4 regions of the Bradyrhizobium manausense genome follow, and region 1 is predicted to be linked to each of the others. Evidence: predicted binding sites of a transcription regulator. Region 1 holds the regulator's gene; each other region holds the start of a gene.
The links. Region 1 encodes PhoB, which activates phosphate uptake and scavenging genes when phosphate is short. Its sites were predicted from a motif close to TGTCATNNANCTGTCAT; they were not measured.
Positions count from the first base shown of each region.

Region 1 (7,090 bases):
GATGTCACCTTCTACTGGATCACGCGGCTCAGCGCGATTTCGGTGCTTCTCATTCTCGGCGGCATCATCGTTTCGCTGATCGTCGGCGCTATCCCGGCGATGAAGGAATACGGCTTCGCGTTCCTGTGGACGCAGCGCTGGGCGCCGTCGGCCGATCCGCCGGTGCTCGGCGCGCTCGGGCCGATGTACGGTACGCTCGTCACCTCCTTCATCGCGATGCTGATCGCCATTCCGGTCGGTCTTGGCATTGCGATCTTCCTCACCGAGCTCTGCCCGCAATGGCTGCGCCGCCCGATCGGCATGGCAATCGAGTTGCTCGCGGGCATTCCCTCGATCATCTACGGCATGTGGGGCTTCTTCGTGCTGGGACCGTTCCTGGCCAATACCTTTCAGCCCTTCATGATCAAGATTTTTGACGGCGTCCCCGTGCTGGGCGCGATCTTCGCCGGTCCGCCGTCCTATCTCAGCCTGTTCAACGCCGCTCTGATCCTTGCGATCATGGTGCTGCCGTTCATCACCTCGATCTCGGTCGACGTGTTCAAGACGGTGCCGCCGGTGCTGAAAGAGGCGGCCTATGGCGTCGGCTGCACCACCTGGGAAGTCGTGCGCAGCGTCGTGATCCCATACACCCGCGTCGGCATCATCGGCGGCGTCATGCTGGCCCTGGGTCGCGCGCTCGGCGAGACCATGGCGGTGACCTTCATCATCGGCAATTCGTTCCGCATCTCGTCGTCGATCTTCGCACCGGGCACCACGATCTCGGCGGCGATCGCGTCCGAATTCGCCGAGAGCGACGGCCTGCACCAGTCCGGCCTGATCCTGCTTGGTCTGCTGCTGTTCGTGCTGACGTTCTTTGTGCTCGCCGGCGCCCGGCTGATGCTGCTGCGCCTGGAAAAGAAGGCGGGGAAGTAACATGAACCCGATCTATTCGCGCCGCCGCCGCAAGGACATCGTCATTCGCGGGCTCTGCATCGGGGCAGCCGCCTTCGGCGTCACCTGGCTCGCGCTGATCCTGATGACACTGCTTTATAACGGGTTGGCGGGCCTGAACCTCGACCTGTTCATCTCCGACACCCCGCCCCCGGGCTCGACCGAAGGCGGCCTGCGCAACGCCATCGTCGGCTCGGTGATCATGACCGTGATCGGCGTCGGCATCGGCGCGCCGCTCGGCCTGTTCGCCGGCACCTATCTCGCCGAGTATGGCCGCAACGACAAGCTGACCTCGGTGATCCGCTTCATCAACGACATCCTGCTGTCGGCGCCCTCGATCATCATCGGCCTGTTCATCTACGGCGCGGTGGTGGTGCCGATGCGCGGCTTCTCGGCGATCGCAGGCTCGCTCGCGCTCGCCGTCATCGTGATCCCGGTGGTGCTGCGCACGACCGAGGACATGCTGCTGCTGGTGCCGAACGCGTTGCGCGAGGCGGCCTCCGCGCTCGGCCTGCCGCGCTCGCTGGTGATCAAGCGGATCGCCTACCGCGCCGCGCGCTCCGGCCTCATCACCGGCGTGCTGCTCGCCACCGCCCGCGTCGCCGGCGAGACCGCGCCGCTGCTCTTCACCGCGCTGTCGAACCAGTTCTTCAGCCTCGGCCTGAACAAGACGATGGCGAACCTGCCTGTGACCATCAACAATTTCGTCCAGAGCCCTTACGCCTATTGGAAGCAGCTCGCCTGGAGCGGCGCGCTGCTGATCACCCTCACTGTGCTTGCCTTGAACATTGGCGCGCGCATTCTCGGCGCCGAGAGGACTGCAAAATGACCGATCTTTCCGTATCGATGAGTGCGTCCGGCGGACTGCCCCAGGCGCCGGTGCTGCCCGAGGCGCCTGCCAAGGTAACGGTGCGCAACCTCAACTTCTATTACGGTGAGCACCACGCGCTGAAGAACATCAATCTGGCGCTCGGCACCAACCGTGTCACGGCCTTCATCGGCCCGTCCGGCTGCGGCAAGTCGACCCTGCTGCGCATCTTCAACCGGATGTACGACCTTTATCCGGGCCAGCGCGTCATCGGTCAGCTGATGCTCGACCAGACCAATATCCTCGACCCCAAGCTGGACCTCAACCTGCTGCGCGCCCGCGTCGGCATGGTGTTCCAGAAGCCGACGCCGTTCCCGATGACGATCTACGAGAACATCGCCTTCGGCATCCGTCTCTATGAGAAGATCTCGAAGTCCGAGATGGACGACCGCGTCGAGAAGGCGCTGCGCGGCGGCGCGCTCTGGAACGAGGTCAAGGACAAGCTCAACGCCTCCGGCCTGTCGCTCTCCGGCGGCCAGCAGCAGCGTCTCTGCATCGCCCGCACCGTCGCGGTGCGGCCCGAGGTGATCCTGTTCGACGAGCCCTGCTCGGCGCTCGATCCGATCTCGACCGCCAAGGTCGAGGAGCTGATCCAGGAACTGTCCGAGAACTACACGATCGCGATCGTCACCCATAACATGCAGCAGGCGGCCCGCGTCTCCGACAAGACCGCCTTCATGTATCTCGGCGAGCTGATCGAGTTCGACGACACCAGCAAGATCTTCACGTCGCCGACCGACCGGCGCACGCAGGATTACATCACCGGCCGGTTCGGCTGAGGAGACGGAACATGGGTTCTGAACATACCGCAAAAGCTTTCGACACCGACCTCCAGGAGCTCACGCGCCTGGTGGCCGAGATGGGCGGCATCGCCGAGCGCATGATCGTCGATTCCGTCGATGCGCTGATCCGCCGCGACGTCGCGCTCGGCCAGCGCGTGGTCACCATCGATGCGGAGCTCGACGCGCTCCAGAAGAAGATCGAGGAGCGCGCCGTGCTCACCATCGCGCGCCGCCAGCCGATGGCGGTGGATCTGCGCGAGATCGTCGGCGCCATGCGCGTCGCCACCGATCTCGAGCGGATCGGCGACCTCGCCAAGAACATGGGCAAGCGCGTCGCCGCGCTGGAGACGGATTTCCATCCGCTCAAGCTGTTCCGTGGCCTCGAGCACATGACCGATCTCGTTCAGCAGCAGGTTAAGTCGGTGCTGGACGCCTATGCCGCGCATGATCTGCCGGCGGCGATGGCGGTGTGGAAGGGCGACGAGGAAGTCGATGCCATCTGCACCTCGCTGTTCCGCGAGCTCCTCACCTACATGATGGAGGATCCGCGCAACATCTCGTTCTGCATCCATCTGATGTTCTGCGCCAAGAACATCGAGCGGATCGGCGACCATGCCACCAACATTGCCGAGACCGTGTTCTACATGATCGAAGGCCAGGCCATCACCGACAAGCGGCCGAAGGGCGACATGACGACCTTCGCCACGACGGTCCCCAATACCTGAATCCTCAAGGAGCGACGACCCTATGGGCGCACGCATTATGGTGGTTGAGGACGAGGAGGCTCTGACCGAGCTTCTTCGCTACAACCTCGAAGGCGACGGTTATGACGTCGAGACGGTGATGCGCGGTGACGACGCCGACACCCGCCTCAAGGAGCACATCCCCGATCTGATCGTGCTCGACTGGATGTTGCCGGGACTGTCGGGCATCGAGCTGTGCCGCCGGCTGCGGACGCGGTCCGACACCAAGCAGCTGCCGATCATCATGCTCACCGCGCGCGGCGAGGAGAGCGAGCGGGTGCGGGGCCTCGCGACCGGCGCCGACGATTATATCGTCAAGCCGTTCTCGGTGCCCGAGCTGCTCGCGCGCGTGAAGGGCCTGCTGCGGCGCGCCAGCCCCGAGCGGCTGGCAACCGTCCTGGCCTTCGGCGACATCGAGCTCGACCGCGAGAAGCGGCGCGTGGCGCGCTCCGGACGGCCGATCGATCTCGGCCCGACCGAGTATCGCCTGCTCGAGTTCTTCCTGGAGCATCCCGGCCGGGTGTTCTCGCGCGAGCAGTTGCTCGATAGCGTCTGGGGCCGCGACATCTATATCGACGAGCGCACCGTCGACGTGCATATCGGCCGTTTGCGCAAGCTGCTCAATCTCGGCCGCGAGCAGGACCCGATCCGCACCGTCCGCGGCGCCGGCTACGCGCTCGATGACCGCTTTGCGAAGGCGGAGCAGGCATCGAGCTAGCTGCACGCTAGCCAAACAAAAAAGCGCGCCCGGTGGCGCGCTTTTTTATGTCTCGATCGGCCCGGCCTGTGCCGGAACGACGTCGTCCAAGGCTGTGCTCAGCGCGTGCCCGGCTTCGGCGCCGCACGACGGCGATCGGCGGCCGGCTGATACGCCACGCGCGAGTGCTGGGCGCAATAGGGCAGGCCGGAGAGTGCCTTGCCGCCGCAGAAGAAGAAATCCGGGCTCGAGGGATCGCCGACCGGCCAGTGGCAGGTCGCCTCGTTCAGCTCGAGCAGCGATAGCCGCTGGCTCATCGGCACCACGTTGTCGTAGGTGACCGGTTCGGCCTCGACCTCGACCTCGAAGGCCTGCGCCAGCGCGGTGTTGCCGCGTGAGATCGGGCGGCTCACCCGCATCATGTGCTGCGCGGGACGCGCCTTGCGCGGCCGCGGAGCTGCCGAAGACGGGCTCTTGGCGCGGCCGGACAGGCCGAGCCTGTGAACCTTGCCGATCACGGCGTTACGGGTGACATTCCCAAGCTCAGCGGCGATCTGGCTGGCCGAAAGTCCGGCCTCCCAGAGCTTTTTAAGCTGTTCGACGCGATCGTCGGACCAGGTCAAAACCGTCATTGCACCCTTTCCTTCGCCGCGCGCCCGCCATCCTGGGGCCGCACGGCGAATGCCTAAGCTTCGAAAAACCCGTGCCGCCAGAATCCCTTAAGGCTCGCCGGGCGCGATGAGACGCCCGAACGTTTACGCCGGTACAAAGAGGACTCTTGGGATCAGAACCGCTGCACGAGATGTCGTATCTGACAAGCCAAACGCTACAATATGGCGTGACTCGCGCGCAAGAGTCCGCCGACTCGCTTCCACATGTTCCGTGGTGGAAATCCCGCAAATTCGTCACCGCAAGACTACGGATTCAGCGTTTCGCCAGGCTTTCCGGGCGGCATTGACACCCGTTTCACCAGGCCTAAGATGGTCATGCGTGCCGCCCTTAAAAGGCGGCACGTTTCGTTTTCCGGGCCGGTCAATGGTGCGTTGCGCAATGCACGCGTCGTCCGTCCGCAACAATCAAGTGATCGTCATGACCAACAGCGCAGCGCCGCATTTGCTCCCCGTTTTCGCCAGGGCCGACATCGGTTTTGAGCGCGGTGAAGGCGTCTGGTTGATCGCAACCAACGGCGATCGCTATCTCGATTTCACCTCGGGCGTGGCGGTGAATGCGCTCGGCCATGCCCATCCGGCGCTGGTCAAGGCGTTGCAGGAGCAGGCGACCAGGCTCTGGCACATGTCGAACCTGTTCCAGAGCCCGGACGGCGAGAAGCTCGCCCAGCGCCTGTGCAACGAGAGCTTTGCGGACTTCGTGTTCTTCTGCAATTCCGGCGCTGAAGCGCTGGAGGGCGTGATCAAGCTGGTCCGCCATTATCACTTCTCCAAGGGCCATCCCGAGCGCTATCGCATCATCACCTTCGAGGGCGCCTTCCACGGCCGCACGCTGGCGACGCTGGCCGCGACGGGCTCGGCAAAATATCTCGAAGGGTTTGGTCCGCCGATGGAGGGTTTCGATCAGGTCCCGCACGGCGACATCGAGGCCGTGAAGAAGGCGATCGGTCCGCACACTGCCGGCATCCTGATCGAGCCGATCCAGGGCGAGGGCGGCGTGCGCTCGGCGACGCCGACTTTCCTCAAGGCGCTGCGTCAGCTTTGCGACGAGAAAGGCCTGCTGCTTGCGTTTGACGAGGTGCAGACCGGCATGGGCCGCACCGGCGATCTGTTCGCGCACCGCCGCACCGGCGTGACGCCCGATGTGATGTCGCTGGCCAAGGCGCTCGGCGGCGGCTTCCCGATCGGCGCGGTGCTGGCGACCGCTGAGGCCGCCTCCGGCATGGGACCCGGCTCGCACGGCTCGACCTTCGGCGGCAATCCGCTGGCGATCGCGGCTGCGAATGCCGTGCTCGATGTCATGCTCAAGCCCGGCTTCTTCGACCACGTGCAGAAGATGTCGCTGCTGCTCAAGCAGAAGCTCGCCTCCGTGATCGACCGTCACCCCGATATCGTCAGCGAGATTCGCGGCGAGGGGCTTTTGATCGGCATCAAGGCCGTGGTGCCCTCCGGCGATCTCGTCGCTGCGCTCCGCAATGAAAAGCTGCTCACCGTCGGCGCCGGCGACAATGTCGTGCGCTTCCTGCCGCCCCTGATCGTCACCGAGGCCGAGATCGAGGACAGCGTTGCGCGGCTCGAACGCGCCTGCACGGCGCTCTCAGGCAACAAGCGGGCGGCAAGCTGATGAGCAAGACCCCCAAGCACTTCCTCGATATCAACGAGCTGCCGCTGTCGGAGCTCAAGAGCATGCTCGCGGCCTCCTCCGCCATGAAGGCGAAGCAGAAGGCGCATCAGCCGGTGCGGCCGCTCGAAGGCAAGACGCTGGCGATGATCTTCGAGCGTCCGTCGACCCGCACGCGCGTTTCGTTCGATGTCGCCATGCGCCAGCTCGGCGGCGAGCCCATCATGCTCACCGGCGCCGAGATGCAGCTCGGCCGCGGCGAGACCATCGCCGACACCGCGCGCGTGCTGTCGCGCTATGTCGACGCCATCATGATCCGCATCCTCAACCACGAGGCGTTGCTGGAGCTTGCGGCGAACGCGACCGTGCCTGTCATCAACGGCCTGACGCGGCGTTCGCATCCATGCCAGGTGATGGCCGACCTCATGACCTATGAGGAGCATCGCGGTCCGATCGAAGGCCGGACCGTGGCCTGGACCGGTGACGACAACAATGTGCTGGCGTCCTGGGCCCATGCCGCCGAACGCTTCAAGTTCAAGCTCAATGTCGCGACGCCGCCGGAACTCGCCCCGAAGAAGGTGATGCGGGACTTCATCAAGGCCACCAACGCATCGATCGTGCTCGGCACCGATGCGGAAGCCGCCGTGAAGGGCGCCGACTGCGTCGTCACCGACACCTGGGTGTCGATGGGCGACAAGGAAGGCGAGCACCGCCACAACGTGCTGAAGCCCTACCAGGTCAATTCCAAGCTGATGTCGCTGGCCAAGCCCGACGCGCTGTT
Region 1 covers NZ_JAFCJI010000001.1:3,562,795-3,569,884, reverse strand. The annotation lists gene pstC (phosphate ABC transporter permease subunit PstC) at 1-912, shown strand, start outside; gene pstA (phosphate ABC transporter permease PstA) at 914-1,759, shown strand; gene pstB (phosphate ABC transporter ATP-binding protein PstB) at 1,756-2,577, shown strand; gene phoU (phosphate signaling complex protein PhoU) at 2,589-3,305, shown strand; gene phoB (phosphate regulon transcriptional regulator PhoB) at 3,328-4,041, shown strand; gene JQ631_RS17070 (GcrA family cell cycle regulator) at 4,140-4,652, opposite strand; gene JQ631_RS17065 (aspartate aminotransferase family protein) at 5,110-6,312, shown strand; gene argF (ornithine carbamoyltransferase) at 6,312-7,090, shown strand, end outside.

Region 2 (7,090 bases), 340 kb from region 1:
CTGGGCGAAGCCGCCGACGCCCACGCCCTGCACGTTCCAGGCAAAATCACCGGTGCGCTCGACCTTGGCGCCGAGGGCCTGCATGGATTTGGCGGTGTTGAGGACGTCCTCGCCCTCGAGGAGACCCGTGATCCGCGTCTCGCCGACCGCCAGCGCACCCAGGATGAGGGCGCGGTGGGAGATCGACTTGTCCCCGGGCACCCGTACTTTTCCGGTCAGGGGGCCGCTTGAGCGCGACTTCAACGGTGTCGGCTTGTCGGAATGGGTCAAGATTGTGTCCTTGGATGCGCCCGAACAGGCTGCGGGCAGGTACCACATGGTCTCCCCGCCGTCACGGGCATGTCTTTCTCTCGTAATGCGCTATTGACAGCGGGCCGCCAACTAGCCAAGTGAAACACCGCTTTTCAGACATTCCCAGGATTCCTCTGCCGTGGCCAAGTCCGAACTCGGAACCAAACGTATTTGCCCGACCACGGGCAAGAAATTCTACGACCTCAACAAGAATCCGGTGATCTCGCCCTATACCGGCGAGGTCGTGCCGATCGCGCCGGTGGCACCGGCTCGCGCCTCCCGCGGCGCCGAGGCGCGCCACGCCGCAGCTGCGGACACCACGCCGGAGCCCGCGGAAGTCGAGGAGGTCTCGCTTGAGGAGGCCGATGCCGAGGAAAACACCGGCAAGGTTAAGGCCGTTGTCCCCGAATCCGAGGACGATATCGAGGTCGACGAGACGCTCGACGACGACGATGACGATGATTCGACCTTCATTGCCGACGAAGAAGAGGGCGATGAGGACGTGACCGACATCATTGGTGATGTCGGAGGTGATGAAGAGACTTGAGATCAACCCTGATCTGTGAAAAAGGGTGCACCGCGCGAGTCGGAAGGCTCGCCGGTCGGGAGTGATCCCCCAGGATCATCCCAAGAGTTAAGGGGCCATAGCTCAGCTGGGAGAGCGCTTGCATGGCATGCAAGAGGTCGGCGGTTCGATCCCGCCTGGCTCCACCACGCTTCGCCCTTCGGGCTACGCGTGGCGCAGCCACGAGGAGCCTGAAGGGCAAAGCGTGGTGTCCGGCGAAGCCCAAAGGGCGAAGACGGACCGATGAGTCCCCCTCACCAACGACTACCCAGGCGATAACCGTCAATGTGGTACGTCTACATTCTCCGCAGCACCGAATTTCCCGATCAGGAATATGTTGGCGTTACGGAGGATTTGAATCGGCGGATTCTGGAGCACAATGCAGGCAAATCCAAGCATACGGCCAAGTTCAAGCCCTGGAAGCTGATCTGGTACTGCGCCTTCTCCGACAAGCATAAAGCGCTCGAGTTCGAGGCGTATCTCAAGTCGCACTCCGGCCGAGCTTTCACGAAAAAGCGGTTGTCTTAGGGGAGTCCCTACTCCCCGATCACCGCATTCAGCCGATCCCTCAGCGCGACGATCTCGTCTTTCATCGCGACCAGTTCCGACACCGAGCAATCCGACGCCGCCAGGATCGATTGCGGCACGCTACGCGCCTTCTCCTTCAGGGCATGGCCCTGCGGGGTCAGCGCGATCAGCACCTGGCGCTCGTCCTCGCTGGAGCGCGAGCGTTTGACCAGATGGGCGGCCTCGAGGCGTTTGAGCAGCGGCGTCAGCGTGCCCGAATCGAGAAACAGCTTCTCGCCGATGTCCTTGAGCGGCACGTCGTCGCGCTCCCACAACACCAGCATCACCAGATATTGCGGATAGGTCAGGCCGAGCCGGTCGAGCAGCGGCTTGTAGACGCGGTTGAAGGCGTGCGCGGCCGAATAGACTGCGAAGCAGATCTGGTTGTCGAGCCGTTGCGGATCGAGCGTCGATGGTTTCCGGGCCATGAAGAATCTCACGATATTGATGCGCATTGTGGGACCGGGCGGACCTGTATTCAATTGCGAACAATTAAATGTGAGGCATGCAAATTTCAATTGCGCACAATCTAATTGTTTGCGATACAGGTGTCACCCCAACTCGAAGCCCCAAGGGAGACGAAAATGTCCGTGAACGTTCTCTACAAGACCAGCGCGAAGGCCACCGGCGGCCGTGACGGCCATGCCGCGACCCTCGATGGCGCGCTCGACGTCAAGCTCACCACGCCGAAGGAACTCGGCGGTGGCGGCGGCGCCGGCAACAATCCCGAGCAGCTGTTTGCGGCCGGCTATGCCGCCTGCTTCATCGGCGCGATGAAGTTCGTGTCCTCGCAGGGCGGCCCGAAGGTTCCCGCCGACGCCTCCGTGACCTCGACCGTCGGCATCGGGCCGCGCTCGGCCGGCGGTTTCGGCCTCGACATCGATCTGGCCGTCTCGCTGCCGGGCCTGTCCCGCGCGGATGCCGAGGCGCTGGTCGAGAAGGCACACCAAGTGTGCCCATACTCCAACGCGACGCGCGGCAATGTCGACGTTCGCCTGACGATCGTCTGATCGAAAGTGCGGATTGGCTGGCCCGGGATCCCCCCCGGGCCGGCCGCTGCAGTTCGATTTGCCGTGCCGCGGGACTGCGCGGCGGCGGCGCATGCGGCCCTACCCAGCGAGCCATTGCTGGCGCGCACGAACCTCGCTAGGCCTGTGGTCAAACTCGACACAGGGGAAGCGAAGGCATGACTGAAGCCGTTTTGGGCGCAATGAGCGGACTGCGCGTGATCGACCTCACGCGCGTGCTCGGCGGTCCCTATTGCACCCAGATCCTTGCCGACCATGGCGCCGACGTGATCAAGGTCGAGCCACCCGCCGGTGACGAGGTGCGCGACTGGGGTCCTCCCTTCCACGACGAAGACGCGGCCTATTTCATCGGCATCAACAGAAACAAGCGCTCGATCGGCCTCGACCTCGCTTCCGAAGGCGGCCGCATCGTGCTGCTCAAGATGCTGGAGACGGCCGACGTCCTGATCGAGAATTTCAAGCCGGGCACGCTGGAGAAATGGGGCATCGGCAACGATGTGCTCAGCCAGAAATATCCGCGCCTGGTGCATTGCCGGATCTGCGGCTTCGGCGCCGACGGCCCGCGCGGCGGCAATCCCGGCTATGACGCCATCATCCAGGCCATGACCGGCATGATTGCCGCGACCGGATCGCCCGAGAGCGGCCCGATGCGGATCGGCGTGCCCCTGGTCGACATCACCACCGGACTTTATGCGGCGATCGGCATCCTGATGGCGCTGTCCGAGCGGCAACGCTCGGGCAAGGGCCAGTTCCTGGAGACCACGCTGTACGAAACCGGCCTCGCCATCATGCATCCGCACACCGCGAATTATTTCATGCATGGCAAGCCGCCCGGGTTGACCGGCAACGAGCATCCGAACCTCGTGCCCTACGCGATCTTTCCGACCAGGACCGACGACATCTTCATCGGCGTCGGCAATGACGGCACCTTCCGCAAGCTCGCCAAGGAGATCGGCAAGCCCGAGCTCGGCACCGATCCACGCTTTGCCCGCAACAAGGACCGCATCGCCAATCGCGAGGCCTTGCGCGCCGAGTTGGCCGCGGTGTTCAGCCAGCACGAGGCCGAGCCGCTGTGCAATCGCCTGCTCGCCGCAGGCCTGCCCGCGGGTCCCGTGCAGAAGATCGACCAGGCGCTGACCAACGCCCACACAGTCGCCCGCGGCGACGTCATCGAGAAAGACTGGTACAAGGGCGTGGCCTCGCCGATCCGGCTCGATCGCAGCAAGCCGAGCCTGCGCCGCCTGCCGCCGAAGTTCAGCCAGCACTCCCAGGAGGTGCTGGGCGAGTTCGGCTACTCAAAGGCGGAGATCGACGCGATGGTTGCGAAGGGCGTGGTCTGCGGGCCCGAGCGCAAGCGCTAGGGCTCTCGCCTCCTCACCCGGGAAATGCCGCAGTGCGGCGCGGGCACGCATGTGCACCGCGAACGGAGCAGGCTGCCCGCGGCGCGTTCGCCTATTTGCTGGCTTCCCTTTTCCAGCGCTTGCCGCTTTCGTTTCGGCCGCTTACACAGTCATGTGAACGTCATATGGCGCTGCTAGCGCAAGCGCTTCTTTTTGACGGCCAAGAGACGGCCAAGGGAGGTTACTTGATGGCTCTTCGACATTTTGGAGCGGTTGCCGCATTTGCGGTCACGGTTGGCATGACGGCCTCGCCGGCACTGGCCGTGACTGAAATCCAGTGGTGGCACGCGATGACGGGCGCGAACAACGACGTCATCGTCAAGCTCGCCAACGACTTCAACGCGTCGCAGAGCGACTACAAGGTCGTCCCGACCTACAAGGGCAGCTATCCCGACACCATGAACGCCGGCATCGCGGCCTTCCGCGCCGGCAACGCCCCGCACATCATGCAGGTGTTCGAAGTCGGCACCGCGACCATGATGGCCGCGACCGGCGCCGTGAAGCCCGTCTACAAGCTGATGGCCGACGCCGGCGAGAAGTTCGACCCGAAGGCCTATCTGTCCGCGATCACCGGCTACTATTCGACCTCGAAGGGCGAGATGCTGTCGTTCCCCTTCAACTCGTCGTCGACCGTCATGTGGGTCAACCTCGACGAGCTGAAGAAGGTCAACGCCCAGATCCCGAAGACCTGGCCCGAAGTGTTCGAGGTCGCCAAGAAGCTGCACGACAACGGCCATCCGACCTGCGGCTTCTCCAACTCCTGGGTCACCTGGGTCAATCTCGAGCAGCTCTCCGCCTGGCACAACGTGCCGCTCGCGAGCAAGGCGAACGGTCTCGACGGCTTCGACACCAAGCTCGAGTTCAACGCGCCGCTACAGATCAGGCATCTCGAGAAGCTGGTCGAGCTCCAGAAGGACAAGACCTACGACTACGCCGGCCGCACCAACCAGGGCGAAGGCCGCTTCACCTCGGGCGAGTGCGCGATCTACCTGACCTCGTCGGCCTTCTTCGGCAACGTCAAGGCGCAGGCCAAGTTCAACTTCACCGCCGCGCCGATGCCGTATTACCCCGACGTCAAGGGCGCACCGCAGAACTCGATCATCGGCGGCGCTTCGCTGTGGGTCATGGGCGGCAAGTCGGCCGACGAGTACAAGGGCGTGGCCAAATTCCTGACCTTCCTCTCCGATACCGATCGTCAGGTCTACATCCACAAGGCCTCGGGCTATCTTCCGATCACCAAGGCGGCCTATGCCAAGGCCAAGGAAGAGGGCTTCTACAAGGACCAGCCCTATCTCGAGACCCCGCTGCTCGAGCTGACCAACAAGGAGCCGACCGAGAATTCGCGCGGCCTGCGCCTTGGCAACATGGTCCAGCTGCGTGACGTCTGGTCGGAAGAGATCGAACAGGCGCTGGCCGGCAAGAAGACCGCCAAGCAGGCCCTCGACGCTTCGGTCGAGCGCGGCAACACGATGCTGCGCCAGTTCGAAAAGACCGCCGTAAAATAAGGCGAAGGCACCGGCGGGCCCACTACAGCGGCCCGCCGGCGCTCCCTCATCATGCAAAAGCAAGCCATCTTCCGATCAAAGCTGCTGCCCTATGCGCTCGTTGCGCCGCAACTCGCGATCGTTCTGATTTTCTTCTACTGGCCGGCCTTGCAGGCCGTCATCCAGTCCTTTCTGCTCCAGGACGCTTTCGGTCTCTCGACGAGCTTCGTCTGGTTCGACAATTACGTCGAGCTGTTCCGTGACCCCGCCTATTTCGAGACGATCGTCCGGACCTTCTTCTTCTCGTTTGCGATCGCGGCCTCCTCGCTCTCGGTCGCGCTGCTGCTCGCGGTGATGGCGGACAAACCCCTGCGCGGCGGTGCGGTGTATCGCACGCTGCTGATCTGGCCCTACGCCGTGGCGCCGCCCGTGGTCGGCGTGCTCTGGGTGTTCATGCTGCATCCCTCGCTGGGCGTGCTCACGCGCTATCTGCGCGCCGCCGGCATCGAATGGAATCCACTGCTCGACGGCGGCCAGGCCGCGACGCTGGTCATCATCGCCGCCGCCTGGAAGCAGATCTCCTATAATTTCCTGTTCTTCCTCGCAGGGCTCGCGGCCATTCCGAAGAGCGTGCTCGAAGCCGCCGCGATCGACGGCGCGCGCCCGATGCGCCGGTTCTGGACCGTGACCTTCCCGCTGCTGTCGCCGACCATCTTCTTCCTGCTGGTCATCAACATCGTCTACGCCTTCTTCGACACGTTCGGCATCATCGACACCATGACGCGCGGCGGTCCCGGCAAGTCGACGGAGACGCTGGTCTACAAGGTCTATAATGACGGCCTGATCGGCGGGAACCTCGGCAGCTCCGCGGCACAATCGGTCATCCTGATGATCATGGTCATCGTGCTGACCGGAATCCAGTTCCGCTTCGTCGAACGCAAGGTGACCTACTGATGGTCGAGCAAGAGGGCTTTCGACGTTACGTCGCCCACATCATCCTCTGGATCGGGATCGCGATCGTCGCCTTCCCGGTCTACGTCGCCTTCGTCGCCTCGACCCAGGACAACGCGCTGATCGCCAACGGCCAGATGTCGCTGCTGCCCGGCGGCCATTTCTTCGAGGTCTACTACCAGACCATCTTCGTCGGCACGAGCGGCTCGACCCGCGAGCCCGTCGCCAACATGATGCTGAACTCGCTGATCATGGCGCTGCTGATCGCGGTCGGCAAGATCGCGATCTCGATCATCTCGGCCTATGGCATCGTCTATTTCCGCTTTCCGTTCCGGATGCCGATCTTCTGGCTCATCTTCATCACGCTGATGCTGCCGGTCGAGGTGCGCATCTATCCGACCTACAAGATCGTCGCCGACCTGCACCTGCTCGACAGCTATGCGGGCCTCGCGCTGCCGCTGATCGCATCGGCAACCGCGACGCTGCTGTTCCGCCAGTTCTTCATGACCGTGCCGGATGAATTGCTGGAGGCCTCGCGCATCGACGGTGCCGGTCCCCTGCGCTTCTTCTGGGATACGCTGCTGCCGCTGTCGCGCACCAACATGGCCGCGCTGTTCGTCATCCTGTTCATCCTCGGCTGGAATCAATATCTCTGGCCGCTGCTGATCACCACCCGCGACGACATGCAGACCATCCAGATCGGCATTCGAAAGATGATGACCACCAACGATGCGCTGACCGAATGGCCGATCGTGATGGCGACCGCCGTGCTGGCCATGCTGCCGCCGGTGTTCGTCGTCGTCG
Region 2 covers NZ_JAFCJI010000001.1:3,903,897-3,910,986, forward strand. The annotation lists gene aroA (3-phosphoshikimate 1-carboxyvinyltransferase) at 1-318, opposite strand, end outside; gene JQ631_RS18590 (TIGR02300 family protein) at 431-838, shown strand; tRNA gene JQ631_RS18595 (tRNA-Ala) at 930-1,005, shown strand; gene JQ631_RS18600 (GIY-YIG nuclease family protein) at 1,142-1,384, shown strand; gene JQ631_RS18605 (MarR family winged helix-turn-helix transcriptional regulator) at 1,393-1,851, opposite strand; gene JQ631_RS18610 (organic hydroperoxide resistance protein) at 2,008-2,433, shown strand; gene JQ631_RS18615 (CaiB/BaiF CoA transferase family protein) at 2,610-3,812, shown strand; gene ugpB (sn-glycerol-3-phosphate ABC transporter substrate-binding protein UgpB) at 4,040-5,356, shown strand; gene ugpA (sn-glycerol-3-phosphate ABC transporter permease UgpA) at 5,408-6,289, shown strand; gene ugpE (sn-glycerol-3-phosphate ABC transporter permease UgpE) at 6,289-7,090, shown strand, end outside.
Region 2: ugpB (sn-glycerol-3-phosphate ABC transporter substrate-binding protein UgpB) is a predicted target of PhoB. The motif match lies at 3,960-3,976, and genes of this name have one in related genera.

Region 3 (7,090 bases), 1.0 Mb from region 1:
AATCGATCGGCGAAAACTCCGCTCACGGCTCGGACGCTCCGGAAACCGCCGCGATCGAGATCGCGCAGTTCTTCTCGGGCAACGAGATCGTCGGCTGATCCTTCAGCCGACAGGTTAAGTCGACGGGGCGAAAGGACTTGTTGTGAACTGGCTCTGGCAGATCTTCGATCCCGCCACGATCGGGGCATTCTTCACCCAGTTCCGCAATGAGATGGCTGAACCGACCTTCTGGATCGCGGTCGGCAAGATCATCTGGATCAACGTCCTTTTGTCCGGCGACAACGCGCTGGTGATTGCGCTTGCCTGCCGCGGCCTCAAGCCCCGGCATCGCCTGTGGGGCATGGTGCTCGGTGCGGGCGCCGCGGTGCTGCTGCGGATCATCTTCACCGGCATCGTCGCGAGCCTGATGGAGCTGCCGTACCTCAAGCTGGTCGGCGGCCTCGCGCTGATCGTCATCGCGGCCAAACTGCTGGTGCCCGAAAACGAGGAAGAGGACGTCGAGTCCGCTTCGCATCTGTGGCAGGCGGTGCAGATCGTTGTCGTGGCCGACATCGTGATGAGCCTCGACAACGTCATTGCGGTGGCTGCCGCCGCCAATGGCAGCGTGCCGTTGCTGGTCCTCGGCCTTGCCATCAGCGTGCCGCTGATCGTCGCTGGTGCCGCGCTGATCATGGCGCTGCTTGCGAAGCTGCCGATCCTGGTCTGGGCCGGTGCGGCGCTGCTCGGCTGGATCGCAGGCGAGGTGATCGCGACCGATCCAGGTATCGCGCCGAAGCTGCATTCGCTATCCGAAGGTCCGTTCGGCGCCTCGCTCGACAAGATGCTCGGCGGCCTGCACATCCCGCCGCAATTCGCTCATGGCGGCGCAGGCGCCGAATATTTCTGCGCCGCGCTCGGTATCGTCGTCGTACTGCTGGTCGGATCGATCTGGCGACGGCGCAGCCTGAACCAGGCTGCACTCGAACATGCAAAAGCTGCTGAATAAGCCCTAGCGTCTGACGATCGAGCCGGATCGCCCGATCAGGCGGGCGAGCTGCTTGAAGCGGCTGCCGACGCGGTCGGCGACGAGATCGCCGAGCCTGTGCTCGAACACCAGCATCAGATTGCGGCCCTGGCTGCGGAAATGCGTGGCCGGCAGCACGCCCGGACGCGCAGCCGAGATCAGATGCGCGACGCGGAACGCCGCGCCGAGCAGACGGGCACGTTCGAGCTGCGCCGGCGTCAGCAGTTCCTGCATGGTCAGCGGCGGCTGGTTCTCTTCGCTGAGGCCTGCATAGCGATAGAACACCGACAGGCCGACAAAGGCGCGCTCGCGGTGGTCGATCGCGCCGAAATTCGCGTTGACCACGAGGCTCAACGTCTGCTCCCCGCGATGATCAGGGTGGACGCGCCAGCCTATGTCGGAAAGAAGACATGCGGTGTGGCGCAGGCGGCGATCCTCCTCGGTCTCGCGCAGTTTCACCACGCGCGCCAGACGATCGGTCCAGGCCATCAGCTCGCGGGCATGCTTTGCCGAGCGTGACAGCAACTGGTTCAGTTCCTCGGCGGCGCAGATCAGGCCGTCCTTGTTGCGCTCGGACTCCGGCAGCTTTTCATGCAGCAGGCCCTCGCGCACGCCGAACGTCGAGAACACGATGGTCTTCGGTTTGGCGACGCGGATGATGTGCTCGAGCACCAGCGCTGCATAGGTGAGGAGAGGGCGCCGCGCATCCGCGACGACCTCGATGTCGGCGAGCATGTCGACGGCGGCGAGGCGCCGCAGGCGACGAGCAAAATCAAGCGCCTCGGTCGCGGGAATCGAATAGCCGTGCATCACCTGGAGCGGATAGCCGCTCTGGATGATGTGGATGCGCGCGAGCGCGCGCCATGTGCCGCCGACGGCGTAAAAGGCGCGGCCGCGTCCGGCGGTGAGCTGCGGCACATCATCGATCGCCTCGCGCACGATGCGGTCGGCGCGCTTGAGCGATTTGTGCGCGAGGTCCTGCAGCGCGAGGCCACCGAGCGGCAGCGTCACGCCGCTGCGCACGCTGTTTCCGCGCACGTCGATCAGTTCCAGCGAGCCGCCGCCGAGATCGCCGACGATGCCGTCGGGACGATGGATGCCCGAGATCACGCCGAGCGCCGACAGTTTCGCTTCGCGCGGTCCCGACAGGATCTCGATCTTCACGGCGCAGATGCGCTCGGCCTTCGCGATGAAGTCAGGGCCGTTGGAGGCGTCGCGGCACGCCGCCGTCGCAATCGCGAACACGCGGCCGACCTGCATCACGCGGCACAACGCGCGGAAGCGCCTCAGCGAGGTCAGTGCCTTGTCGACGGCATCAGGCGCGAGCAGACCCGTGCTCTGCACCTCCCGTCCGAGGCCGCACAGGGTCTTCTCGTTGAAGATCGGAATCAGGCTCCGTGTCAGCGCCTCGTAGACGACGAGACGAACCGAGTTGGAGCCGATATCGATGACCGCGACGCTAGCGCCACGCTTGCGCGGCCGTTTCACGGCAAAAATCTCCGGTCAGGACTGATGGCGTTCGTTTCGGCGCGTGAGACGGCGCGGCGAGGATTCCTTGAGCGACTTTCCACGGCCAGACAGACTCGGATTTGTCATGAAGTAGTTGTGCACGTTGAAAGGCTCTTCGCCCTTCGCGGCCTTCATACGCGTTGACGACCCATCCGGCAACAATTGCCAGCTCTGCTCATTGTCCTTCAGGTTCGCGACCATGATCTGTTCGAGAACCTGCTGATGCACCGTGGGATTTTGCAGCGGACACAGCACTTCGACGCGACGGTCGAGGTTGCGCGGCATCATATCGGCCGACGAGATATACACAGCCGCCTTGGCGCTCGGCAGGCCTTGACCCATGCCGAAGCAGTAGATCCGGCCATGTTCCAGGAAGCGTCCGATGATCGACTTGACGCGGATGTTCTCCGACAGACCGGGAATGCCGGGGCGGAGGCAACAGATGCCGCGCACCACGAGCTCGACCTGCACGCCGGCCTGTGAGGCCTCGTAGAGCGCATCGATGATATCGGGGTCGACAAGCGCATTCATCTTCATCCAGACGGCACCGGGCTTGCCGTGACGCGCGTGCTCGGTCTCGCCCTGGATGTGCTCGATGATGCGCTTGCGCAGAGTCAGCGGCGACACCGCCATCTTTTCCAGATCGCTCGGCGCGGCGTAGCCGGTGATGAAATTGAACACGCGCGCGGCGTCGCGGCCGATGGTCGGTTCGGAGGTGAAGTAGGAAAGGTCTGTATAAATGCGCGCGGTAACCGGGTGATAGTTGCCGGTCCCGGTATGGACGTAAGTGGTCAGGCTGCCGCCCTCGCGGCGCACCACCATCGAGAGCTTTGCGTGCGTCTTCAACTCGAGGAAGCCATAGACGACCTGCACGCCGGCGCGCTCCAAGTCGCGGGCCCAGCGGATGTTGGCCTCTTCGTCGAAGCGCGCCTTCAGTTCGATCAGCGCGGTGACGGACTTGCCGGCTTCGGCAGCTTCGGCGAGCGCGCGCACGATCGGAGAGTTGTTCGAGGTGCGATAGAGCGTCTGCTTGATCGCGACGACGTCAGGATCGCGGGTGGCTTGCTGCAGAAACTGCACCACGACGTCGAAGGATTCGTAGGGATGATGGACGATCAGGTCCTTCTGCCTGATAGCAGCGAAGATGTCGCCGCCGTGTTCGCGCACGCGCTCGGGATGCCGCGGGACGTAAGGGGTGAATTCGAGGTCGGGCCGGTCGAGCCGCGTGAGCTGCGACAGTTCGTTCATGGCGAGCACGCCATCGACCAGGAACACCTCGTCGTCGGCCGCCGACAGCGCGTGCTGCACGAAGTTGCGCAACTCCTCAGGCATCTTGGCATCGATTTCGAGCCGGATCACCGATCCGCGGCGGCGGCGCTTCAGCGCGGTCTCGAACAGGCGGACGAGGTCTTCGGCCTCTTCCTCGATTTCGAGTTCGGAGTCGCGGATGATACGGAAGGCGCCCTGGCCGTGGAGGCTATAGCCCGGGAACAGGCGGTTGATGAACAGGCCGGTCGCCTGTTCCAGCGAGATCAAACGGACCTTGCCCTCGGCCGGCAGACGGATGAAGCGGTCGATCTTGCCGGGCATGCGGATCAGAGCGTTCATCGGCTTGCCGTCAGCCTCGCGCGTCAGCTGGAGCGCGATGGTGAAGCCCAGGCTCGGGATGAACGGGAAGGGGTGGGCCGGGTCGATCGCCAGCGGCGTCAGCAGTGGAAACACGTTGTTGAGGAAATAGTCCTCGAGCCAGGTCCGCTCTGCCTTGGTGACCTCCTTGCCGTCGACCAGCACGATGCCGACGTCGGCGAGTGTGCCGCGCAGGTCGCGCCAGATCGCCTGCTGATCGCTGGCAAGCTGCGAGACCGTGCGGTTGATCAGCGCGAGCTGCTCGGACGGGGTCAGGCCATCCGGGGCACGTTCGGCAATGCCCTCTCGGACCTGCGCCTTGATGCCGGCGACGCGGACCATGAAGAACTCATCGAGGTTATTTGCCGAAATCGACAGGAATCGCACCCGCTCCAGCACGGGGTGGCTGGGATTGACCGATTCCTCCAGGACGCGGCGGTTGAAATGCAGCCAGGACAGCTCGCGATTGATAAATCGCTCGGGGCTCGACGCAATTGCCGGCAGGCCCTCGGCCTCCGTGGCTTTCTCTTTCGTTTCAACAGCTTGCGCGGAGTCCATGCGAAGTCGGTCCATCCAATTTGCCCCAATTTGCGACTTGTGCGCAAAACCGGCCGGAGCATGTGTTAGTGCGATGACGTTTCGATGACATTGATGTTCCGCGGCCGAGCCGCGTCAAGCGGGGCCTGGGGGCGTTGGCGGTCAGGCGTCCCGAAGCAGCTCGGCGGCGAGCGCCCGGGTGACGGGGCGGCCAAGCCGCAGGGCCTCGCTGTCGAGCAGCTCCACGGCATGCCGAGCGGCGGCCGAAGACCGCTCCAGCCGGGTCGCGAGGTAGCTCACCACGCTTTCGTCCACGGTGAGCTGGCGATCGGCGCAAAACTTGACGATCAGTCCGCGAAGCAGCTGGTCGTCCGGCGGCGCGAGCGAAATCACCGGAATCGTTCGAAGCCGGGACCTGAGGTCGCGGAGCTCCACCTCAAGCGCTGCCGGAATCTCTCGGCCCGTGAACAGGACGTAGGCGCCGTCCTCGCGGGCGAGGTTCATCAGATGGAAGAGCGCGCGCTCGTCGAAATCCCCGGCCTTGAGATCCTCGATCACCAGGGCTCCGGTCGCGAGCGCGCCGGGGACGGCGGCGGCGCTGAGCGCATTGGCGGTCGTGGAGCGGGCGCCGGCGTCCTCGGCCCAGATCGCAGCGAGGTGGCTCTTGCCTGAGCCTTCGGGTCCGGCGAGCCACATGATCCGGTTCGGCCATTCCGGCCAGCCGTCGATCAGGGCAAGTCCGGCGGCGTTGGCTGGGCCCTCGAGAAAATTGTCCCGGCTGAGGCTTTCCGCATGCGGAAGCGAAAACGCCAATTGTCGGGGATGAACGCGGCCTGCCACGCTTGCTTTGCTCCGTGCCGGCGCGCCGGCAATATCTGAAAGAGATTCGATTTATTCGATCGGGAGTTGGCCTTTTACGGGGCCGCCTCCTCGCTCATTTGGCCTCGATCGTGCTCATGTGCCGCAGCCACTCGACGAGATAGAGCGACACGGAGGAGAGCGTGAACAGGGTGACGAAGCCCATCAGGATGACATCATAGGGCGCCGGCCTGAAGCCGAAGGCAAGCGCGGCCAGCACCAAGGCCGCGTAGGCGACCTGTGCGGCTGTGTTTAGCTTGGATACTTTGGAGGGCCGCATCTCGACCGGCTTGTCGAACAGCCAGGATACGATCACCGCCGTGACGATCATGATGTCGCGGGAGACCACCAGGATCACGATCCAGCGCGGAATGTCGCCCCAGATCCCAAGCGACAGGTAGATCGACACCAGCAGCGCCTTGTCGGCCAGCGGGTCGAGCAGGGCGCCGAGCTCGCTCGTCATGTTGAAGCGTTTGGCGAGGAAACCGTCCACGGCGTCGCTGATGCCCGCGATCAGGAAGACGGCGAACGCCACCTCCATTTGGCTCGACACGATGGCCCAGACGATGATCGGGACCAGCATGATGCGGCCCAAGGTAATAATGTTCGGAATACTCACGCGGCGCTTCCCGGCACCCTGTCTGACCTCGAAACCGGCCCATTAGAGGCTGAACCGGTTGATATCTACATAGTATAGGCCGGGGCGCCACGCTTGCCATTGCGTGTCCCCGGAATTCGACGTAACCAGCCGCAAACCCACTGGAAATCCGGCATGACCGACCGCAAAAACGGCCTCACTTACGCCGATTCAGGCGTCGATATCGACGCGGGCAACCGCTTGGTCGACCTGATCAAGCCGATGGTGCGCGCCACCGCACGGCCCGGCGCCGACGCTGAGATCGGCGGATTCGGCGGTTTGTTCGATCTCAAGGCGGCCGGCTTCAAGGACCCCGTCCTGGTTGCGGCCACCGACGGTGTTGGCACCAAGGTCAAGATCGCGATCGAGACCGGCCTGCATGGCGGGATCGGCATCGACCTCGTTGCCATGAGCGTCAACGACCTCGTGGTGCAGGGCGCCGAACCGCTGTTCTTCCTTGACTATTTCGCGTGCGGCAAGCTCGACCCGGAGGCAACGGCCTCGATCGTCGCGGGCGTCGCGGAAGGTTGCCGCGAGTCCGGCTGCGCCCTGATCGGCGGTGAGACCGCCGAAATGCCCGGCCTCTACAAGGACGGCGACTACGATCTCGGCGGGTTTGCCGTCGGCGCCGCCGAGCGTGGCACGCTTTTGCCACGCAAGGACATCGCCGCGGGCGACGCGGTGATCGGTCTCGCCTCGTCGGGCGTGCATTCCAATGGATTCTCGCTGGTGCGCAAGATCGTGGAACAGTCCGGTCTCGGCTTCGAGGCACAGGCGCCGTTCGCACCTGTCATGACGCTCGGCGGCGCGCTGCTGACGCCGACGCGGCTCTACGTCAAATCCTGCCTGCGCGCGATTCGCGAGACGGCTGCGGTGAAGGGCCTTGCGCACATCACCGGCGGCGGTTTCACCGACAACAT
Region 3 covers NZ_JAFCJI010000001.1:2,564,879-2,571,968, reverse strand. The annotation lists gene ndk (nucleoside-diphosphate kinase) at 1-98, shown strand, start outside; gene JQ631_RS12210 (TerC family protein) at 143-985, shown strand; gene ppx (exopolyphosphatase) at 989-2,491, opposite strand; gene JQ631_RS12200 (RNA degradosome polyphosphate kinase) at 2,507-4,696, opposite strand; gene JQ631_RS12195 (P-loop NTPase family protein) at 4,838-5,515, opposite strand; gene JQ631_RS12190 (CDP-alcohol phosphatidyltransferase family protein) at 5,610-6,152, opposite strand; gene purM (phosphoribosylformylglycinamidine cyclo-ligase) at 6,306-7,090, shown strand, end outside.
Region 3: JQ631_RS12200 (RNA degradosome polyphosphate kinase) is a predicted target of PhoB. The motif match lies at 4,770-4,786, and genes of this name have one in related genera.

Region 4 (7,090 bases), 1.7 Mb from region 1:
AAGACGGCGCGCCAGCGGCGATGAGAACACGCGGCCGGCTTGGCCGTTGCCCTGCGCGGCCGGAGCCGCGGCCTGCGGCGCAGGTGCAGTAGTCGGTGCCGGCGCAGCCTTCGGCGCGGCGGGTGCCGGTGCGGGAGCAGCGGCAGCGGGAGCCTCAGCGGCCTTGGGCGGCGCCGCCGAAGCGCTGGGTTTGGCGGCACCCGCGGCCTTGACGTCCTCGCCCTCGCCGGCGAGCACCGCGATCACGTCGTTGACCGGCACGTCCTGCGTGCCCTCAGGCACGAGGATCTTGGCGATCGTGCCCTCGTCGATGGCTTCGACTTCCATGGTGGCCTTGTCGGTCTCGATCTCGGCGATGACATCGCCGGATTTGACCTTGTCGCCTTCCTTCTTCAGCCACTTGGCGAGGTTGCCCTTCTCCATCGTCGGCGAAAGAGCGGGCATCAGGATGTTGATGGGCATGCTGACCTCACGAAGAACTTCTCAAAATGCCGCCCCCGAAAGTGAGGACGAACAGACCAGGTTTAGTTGCCGATGTCGCCCTGCCACAGGCGTTCATTGGCAGGATTGGAACGCCAATTCTTCATCATGGCGATGGATCGGTCGTCGGCAAGATCGATCCAGGGGATGCCGAACTTGTCGAGGATGTCCTTGGATCCCTCGAAGGTGACGGACTCTCCGATCACCACCTGCGAGACCTTGAACAAGGCGAGCGCGCCGGCACACATCGAGCATGGCGACAGCGTGGTGTACATGACGGTGTCGTGGAACGAGATCGCGCCGGCGTCGCGCAGGCAGCTCATCTCGCCGTGCAGGATCGGATTGTTCTCCTGCACGCGGTTGTTGTGGCCGCGGGCGATGATCTTTTTGTCGCGCGTCAACACGGCACCGATCGGCAGGCCGCCTTGCGCGATCGAGGCCTCGGCCTCGCGGATCGCCTCCAGCATCAGATCGAAATGGTGGGCTTCGATCGCCACGGTCAGTGTCCCTTCCCGCGCGGCGTCGTCGTGCCGGTGTCGGTCGGACGCTCGATCTCGGCCTGGAACATCTCGAGGATCCGGTTCAGCGCGTCCTCTTCGGTGTATTCGCTCTCGCGCGAATAAGCGCGCGCGGCGTGGCGGGCGAGATCGACGAGCAGCAGGCCCCACATGTCGGGCTCCTCGAAGGCGCGCTGGAACGCCATCGACAGCCCGCCATCCAGCACGAACACGCGCAGGATCTCGACCGCATCGTCGCGGGCGAGAACGTCGGGTGGCAGTGGCTGCTCCTTCGGGCCCGTCATGGCCTACCTGTAGCAGACGGCTTTGGCGGCCTCGACCACATCGGCAGCCGACGGCAGCGCGAGCTTTTCCAGGTTCGCGGCATAAGGCATCGGCACGTCCTTGCCGGAGACGCGCGCGACCGGCGCATCGAGATAGTCGAAGGCGTTCTCCATGATACGCGCGGCGATCTCGGCACCGACGCCGCTCTGGGCCCAGCCCTCTTCCACCGTGACGGCGCGGCCGGTCTTCTTGACCGAGTTGATGATGGTCTCGGTGTCCATCGGCCGCAGCGTGCGCAGGTCGATCACCTCGGCCTCGATGCCTTCCTCGGCGAGCTCGTCGGCAGCCTTCAGTGCATAGGACATGCCGTTCGACCAGGAGATGATGCTGACGTGGCTGCCGGAGCGCACGATGCGCGCCTTGCCGATCGGGATCACGAAGTCATCGAGCTTCGGCACCTCGCCGGTGTGGCCGTAGAGCATCTCGTTCTCGAGGAAGATCACCGGATTGGGATCGCGGATCGCGGCCTTGAGCAGGCCCTTGTAGTCGGCGGCGGAGTACGGCGCGACGACCTTGAGGCCCGGAACGTTCGAATACCAGGCCGAGTAATCCTGGCTGTGCTGGGCGGCGACGCGCGCAGCCGCGCCGTTCGGTCCGCGGAACACGATCGAGCAGCCCATCTGGCCGCCGGACATGTAGAGCGTCTTGGCGGCCGAGTTGATGATCTGGTCGATCGCCTGCATGGCGAAGTTGAAGGTCATGAACTCGACGACCGGCTTCAACCCGGTCATGGCGGCGCCGACGCCGACGCCGGCAAAGCCGTGCTCGGTGATCGGGGTGTCGATGACGCGCCGTGCGCCGAACTCCTGCAGCAGGCCCTGTGTCACCTTGTAGGCGCCCTGATACTCTGCAACCTCCTCGCCCATCACGAACACGTCGGGGTCGCGGCGCATCTCTTCGGCCATGGCGTCGCGCAGCGCTTCGCGGATGGTCTGGGTGATCATCTCGGTGCCGGCAGGCACTTCCGGATCGGGCTCGGCGACCGCTTGCGGCGCCGGCGCAGCCTTCGCTGCAGGCGCTTCGGCCTTGGCAGCGGCGGGGACTGCGGCCTCCGCGGGCTTCGCCGCCGGTGCGGGCGCTTTCGCAAGATCGGCGGCGCTCTCGCCATCGGCGAGGATGGTCGCAATCGGCGTGTTGACGGGAACGTCGGCGGTGCCCTCGGCGATCAGGATCTTGCCGAGCGTGCCCTCATCGGTCGCCTCGACCTCCATGGTGGCCTTGTCGGTCTCGATCTCGGCGATGACATCGCCGGACTTGATCGTCTCGCCCTCTTTTTTAAGCCATTTGGCGAGGTTGCCCTTTTCCATCGTGGGCGACAACGCGGGCATCAGCACTTGAATTGGCATATCGACTCCAAAAGAAAGCTTGCGCGCGCTTAGCGGTAAACGTCGGTCCAGAGCTCGGCGGCATCCGGCTCGGGATCATGCTGGGCAAAGTCGGCGGAGGCGTTGACGATGTCACGCACCTCGGCGTCGATCGCCTTGAGGTCGGCTTCGCTGACCTTGGCCGCAAGCAGGCGGTTGCGCACCTGCTCGATCGGATCCTGGTCGTGACGGACCTTCTCGACTTCCTCGCGCGTGCGGTATTTTGCAGGGTCGGACATCGAGTGGCCGCGATAGCGGTAGGTCTGCATCTCCAGGATGAAGGGGCCCTTGCCGGCACGGCACCAGGCCGCCGCCTCATCGCCCGCCGCCTTGACGGCGCGAACGTCCATGCCGTCCACCTGCTTGCCCGGAATGTTGAAAGACGCGCCGCGCTTGGAGAAATCCTGCTGCGCCGAAGCGCGCGAGACCGCGGTGCCCATGGCGTAGCGGTTGTTCTCGATGACGTAGATCACCGGCAACTTCCAGAGCTCCGCCATGTTGAAGCTCTCATAGACCTGGCCCTGGTTGGCCGCACCATCGCCGAAATAAGCGACGCTGACATTGCCATTGCTGCGATAATTGTTGGCGAAGGCAAGACCCGTCCCGAGCGACACTTGCGCGCCGACGATGCCGTGGCCGCCGTAGAAGTGCTTCTCCTTGCTGAACATGTGCATGGAGCCGCCCTTGCCCTTGGAATAGCCGCCGCGGCGTCCCGTGAGCTCGGCCATCACGCCATTGGCTTCCATGCCGGTCGCGAGCATGTGACCGTGGTCGCGATAGCCGGTGATGACCTGATCGCCTTGCTTCAGGGCCATCTGCATACCAACTACCACGGCCTCCTGGCCGATATAGAGATGGCAGAAGCCGCCGATCGCACCCATGCCGTACAACTGGCCGGCCTTTTCCTCAAACCGCCGGATCAGGAGCATGTCGCGGAGCGCCTTCAGCTCCTGCTCCCTGGTGAACTCCGGGGGCGAACCGCCGTTGGTCTTGTCCTGCTCAGCGCCAGCGGCGGCTTTCTTGGGTGCGGCCATGAGGAATTCCGGGTCAGAGAAATCTAAGTCCTCTCTAACCTAACTCAATCGCGTGTGAAAGCACCGCTGCGGCATGGCTCGACTTTCATTATGCCGCACTGCAACGTGGCCGAAATTTTGCAAAATCTTTGACGCCGCTCAGGCAACATTAGCTCGGCGCCAAAGACAGCTCTGCACACAGACGAGGCAACGAGATCGGACACGCATATCTCGGGCTAAGTCCCCGATGCGTGTCCGATTCGGAGCGCTGGATTTACCAACCGAGTTCGCGCAAATACGTCGCGCGGGCGGCAACACCGGTATGCGTGAAATCGGTGAAGACCCCGTCGACGCCGAGACGGAAGAATTTGAGATATTCCTGGGCCGGATCGGCGTGATAGTCGGCGGCGAGATATTTCTTCTCGTTGCGGAATGTGAAGACGTGCACGAACAGGCCGAGCTTGTGCGCATCGGCGATCAGGTTGGTCGCCTCCTGCGTCGAAGCCTCCGGGGTCGATCCCTTGTAGGGCGTGCCGTCGGCATTGGCATCCTTCCACGGCGCAATCTTGAGCGAAACGATATACGCCTTCCACGGACCGATGCCGTCGGCATAGGTCTTGATCTCGGCAAGGCCCTCCGGTGTCAGCATCGCATCGTAGAGATGCGCGTCGCCGGCGACCGTCCAGTCGAACGGACGTGAATTGGTGATGTTGTTGAGCAGCACCTTGCCGGTTTTGAGATCGATGCCGTTGCCGTCGATGAGCTGGACCTGCCGCGTCTGAAGGCCGTGGCTGCGCATATATTTCAGGCTGCCGGGCTCGAAGCTCTGCACCAGGATGGGCGCGTCCCTGGTGTTGAGGCCGTTATCGCTGATGATCTTGATCAGGGCATCCTCGAGCGGATGGCTGCCCGGCGCGCCGCAGCCGTTCGCAATGGCCTGGGCATTGTTCCAGGTCGGATTCTTTGTCTCCGGATAGACCAGGATCGTCCGCCCCGTTTCCTTGCTCTTCGCCTTGGCGATATCGAGGATGTCCTGAAAGCTGATCACAGGGAATTTGCCGTTGAACACTTTCGGCCGCTCGTTGGCTGCGTCATAGGTGGTGCCGCCGATCCACTCCTTCAGCTCGGCCATGGTGAAGTCGGTGATCGACCAGTCGTTGGTGTGATCCTCACCGTCGACGATCAATGACTTCAGCACCGATTTGGGATCGGCGGGATCGGTGAGATCGACGAGATAGTCGGCAGGCGTGCCGGCAGCAGCCGGCGCCTTGACGCGCACACCTGATACCGTGCGCTTGCGGGCTGCGACCGCCGGATTGGTCTTCGCGACTTCGGCCACGTTGGTGTTGTCGGCCAGCCACGGATTGTGGCGCGCGACCAGGACACAATCTTTGGTGAGGTGCAGGTCTTCTTCGAGCGCGTCGGTCCCGAGCGCCGCGGCGAGATCGTAAGAGGCTTCGGTCTCCTCAGGCACCAGACCCGGCACGCCGCGGTGTCCGAGGATCAGCGGCGCCTTGCCGTCGAGGGTCAGAAAGGGCTTTGCGCCCGACGGCGCGGTCTGCGCGACAGCCGGTGACGGCGCCAGCAGGGCCAACGCTGCCGCGCCGAGCAGCATTGCACCGACATGTATCTTCCGCTGCAAGAGATCGTTCGTCATGGCCGCGCCTCCGTCTGTGCCTGGCATCGCGTCGAGCGCGATCGGGCTGACGTCTTGTCTCAATTCTCTGACAGACGGATGACGGCGGGTGACCAGACCCGGCAATGCACAAGGACAATGCGCCGATCTTTTGGTCGCGCCATCGTCACGCCGGTGTCGCGGCGATCAGTTCTGCGGGATCATCCGAACCAGATCGTGCGGATTGACATAGTCGAGCTGGAACCGGGCGCGCTCGTCCAGCATGTCGGGATCGATCTTCTGGGTGCGAAGCAGCGACACGCGCTGCTCGCTCTTGGCACGCTCACGCTTGAGCTGGGCGAGCTCGCTGGTCAGCGCGATGATCTCCTGGTCGAGCTCCTGGCGGGCGTTGAGGCCGTATTTGCCGGTGTAGGCGTTGACGCCGAAATAGCCGACGATGGCGGCCGCCATCGCATAGAGGGCGAGACCGGTCAGGATCGATTTGAGGCGGGCGCGGGAGACCATTTTGGCAAGATGAGCCAGCTTGGTTAAGGGAGTGCTAATCTCCCTCTCCAGCGACCTCGTCATGCCCGGGCTTGTCCCGGGCGTGACGAGGAGTTGGGCAGTCTTGGCTGAGACTATCAGCCGTGATGCTTGGCCACGTGCGCGGCGAAGGCATCGACATAGGCCTGGAGCACGCCCTTCAGCGAGTCCTTGCTCAGGTTGCCTTCCGCATCAAAAGCATCGCCAACCGCATTCAGGTAGGTCTCCGGCTGCTGCATGATCGGGCCGGCGATGCCCGGCAGGATGTTCTGGAGCGTCTTGGCGGCGCTCACGCCACCGAGCGGGCCCGGCGAGTTCGAGATGATGCCGACCGGCTTGCCGTTGAAGGAGCTCTTGCCATAGGGGCGCGAGGCGACATCGATGGCGTTCTTCAATACGCCCGGGATGGCGCGGTTGTATTCCGGCGTGACGAAGATGATGCCGTCGGACTTCTGGAGTTTTTCGCGGAAGGCCAGCCAGTCGGCAGGCGGCGCGCCCTCGAGGTCCTGATTGAAGAACGAGATGCCCGCAAGGGTCACGACCTCGAGCTTGAGAGAGGCCGGCGCGAGCTTTGCGAGCGCCTTGGCGATCTTCAGCGAGAAGCTGTCCTTGCGCAGACTGCCGGCGATCACAACGATATTGTAGGCCATGTGGTGTCCTTGAAACCTTGAGGGGAAGTGCCGGGCGGCACTTAAGCGATCCCGACTGATGGATGCAAGTGCATGGACCGGTCCGATTTGGAAACGCTGCGTTTCCCGAAAGCAGATGGTCGCCCAAAACAATCAGGCCGCCAAGCGGCGGCCTGATGTTTCGTGCAAATCTGCAAAACCAGATCAGATCGTCGGATTCCAGGCCGACGGGATCAGGCGGTATTTCGCGCCGTCCTTCTCGACGTGGCCAACCGACGGGAAGGTGAAGTGGAAGCCGACCACGGTCGCCTTCTCCGCCGCCGCCATGTCCAGGAACTTGTGCCGCGTCTCCTGCGCCAATGCGGGATCGGCGTCATAGGCCACGTGCCAGTCCGGATTGCGCAGGAAGAACTCCGGAATGTTGGTGACGTCAGACTGGATCAGGACCTTCTTGTCGCCCGATGCGACCGTGAACGAGGTGTGACCGGGCGTGTGGCCCGGCGTCCCGATCGAGGTGATACCCGGCGCGACCTCCTTGCCCCATTCATATTTGGTCACCTTGGACTCGAGGCCGGCGAAGGTCTTCTTCACGTTGGCGAAGTAG
Region 4 covers NZ_JAFCJI010000001.1:1,900,096-1,907,185, reverse strand. The annotation lists gene JQ631_RS08905 (pyruvate dehydrogenase complex dihydrolipoamide acetyltransferase) at 1-462, opposite strand, end outside; gene JQ631_RS08900 (nucleoside deaminase) at 525-977, opposite strand; gene JQ631_RS08895 (DUF5076 domain-containing protein) at 980-1,282, opposite strand; gene JQ631_RS08890 (pyruvate dehydrogenase complex E1 component subunit beta) at 1,286-2,668, opposite strand; gene pdhA (pyruvate dehydrogenase (acetyl-transferring) E1 component subunit alpha) at 2,698-3,720, opposite strand; gene JQ631_RS08880 (glycerophosphodiester phosphodiesterase family protein) at 3,974-5,356, opposite strand; gene JQ631_RS08875 (FtsB family cell division protein) at 5,522-5,839, opposite strand; gene JQ631_RS08870 (NADPH-dependent FMN reductase) at 5,956-6,507, opposite strand; gene JQ631_RS08865 (MBL fold metallo-hydrolase) at 6,691-7,090, opposite strand, start outside.
Region 4: JQ631_RS08880 (glycerophosphodiester phosphodiesterase family protein) is a predicted target of PhoB. The motif match lies at 5,424-5,440, and genes of this name have one in related genera.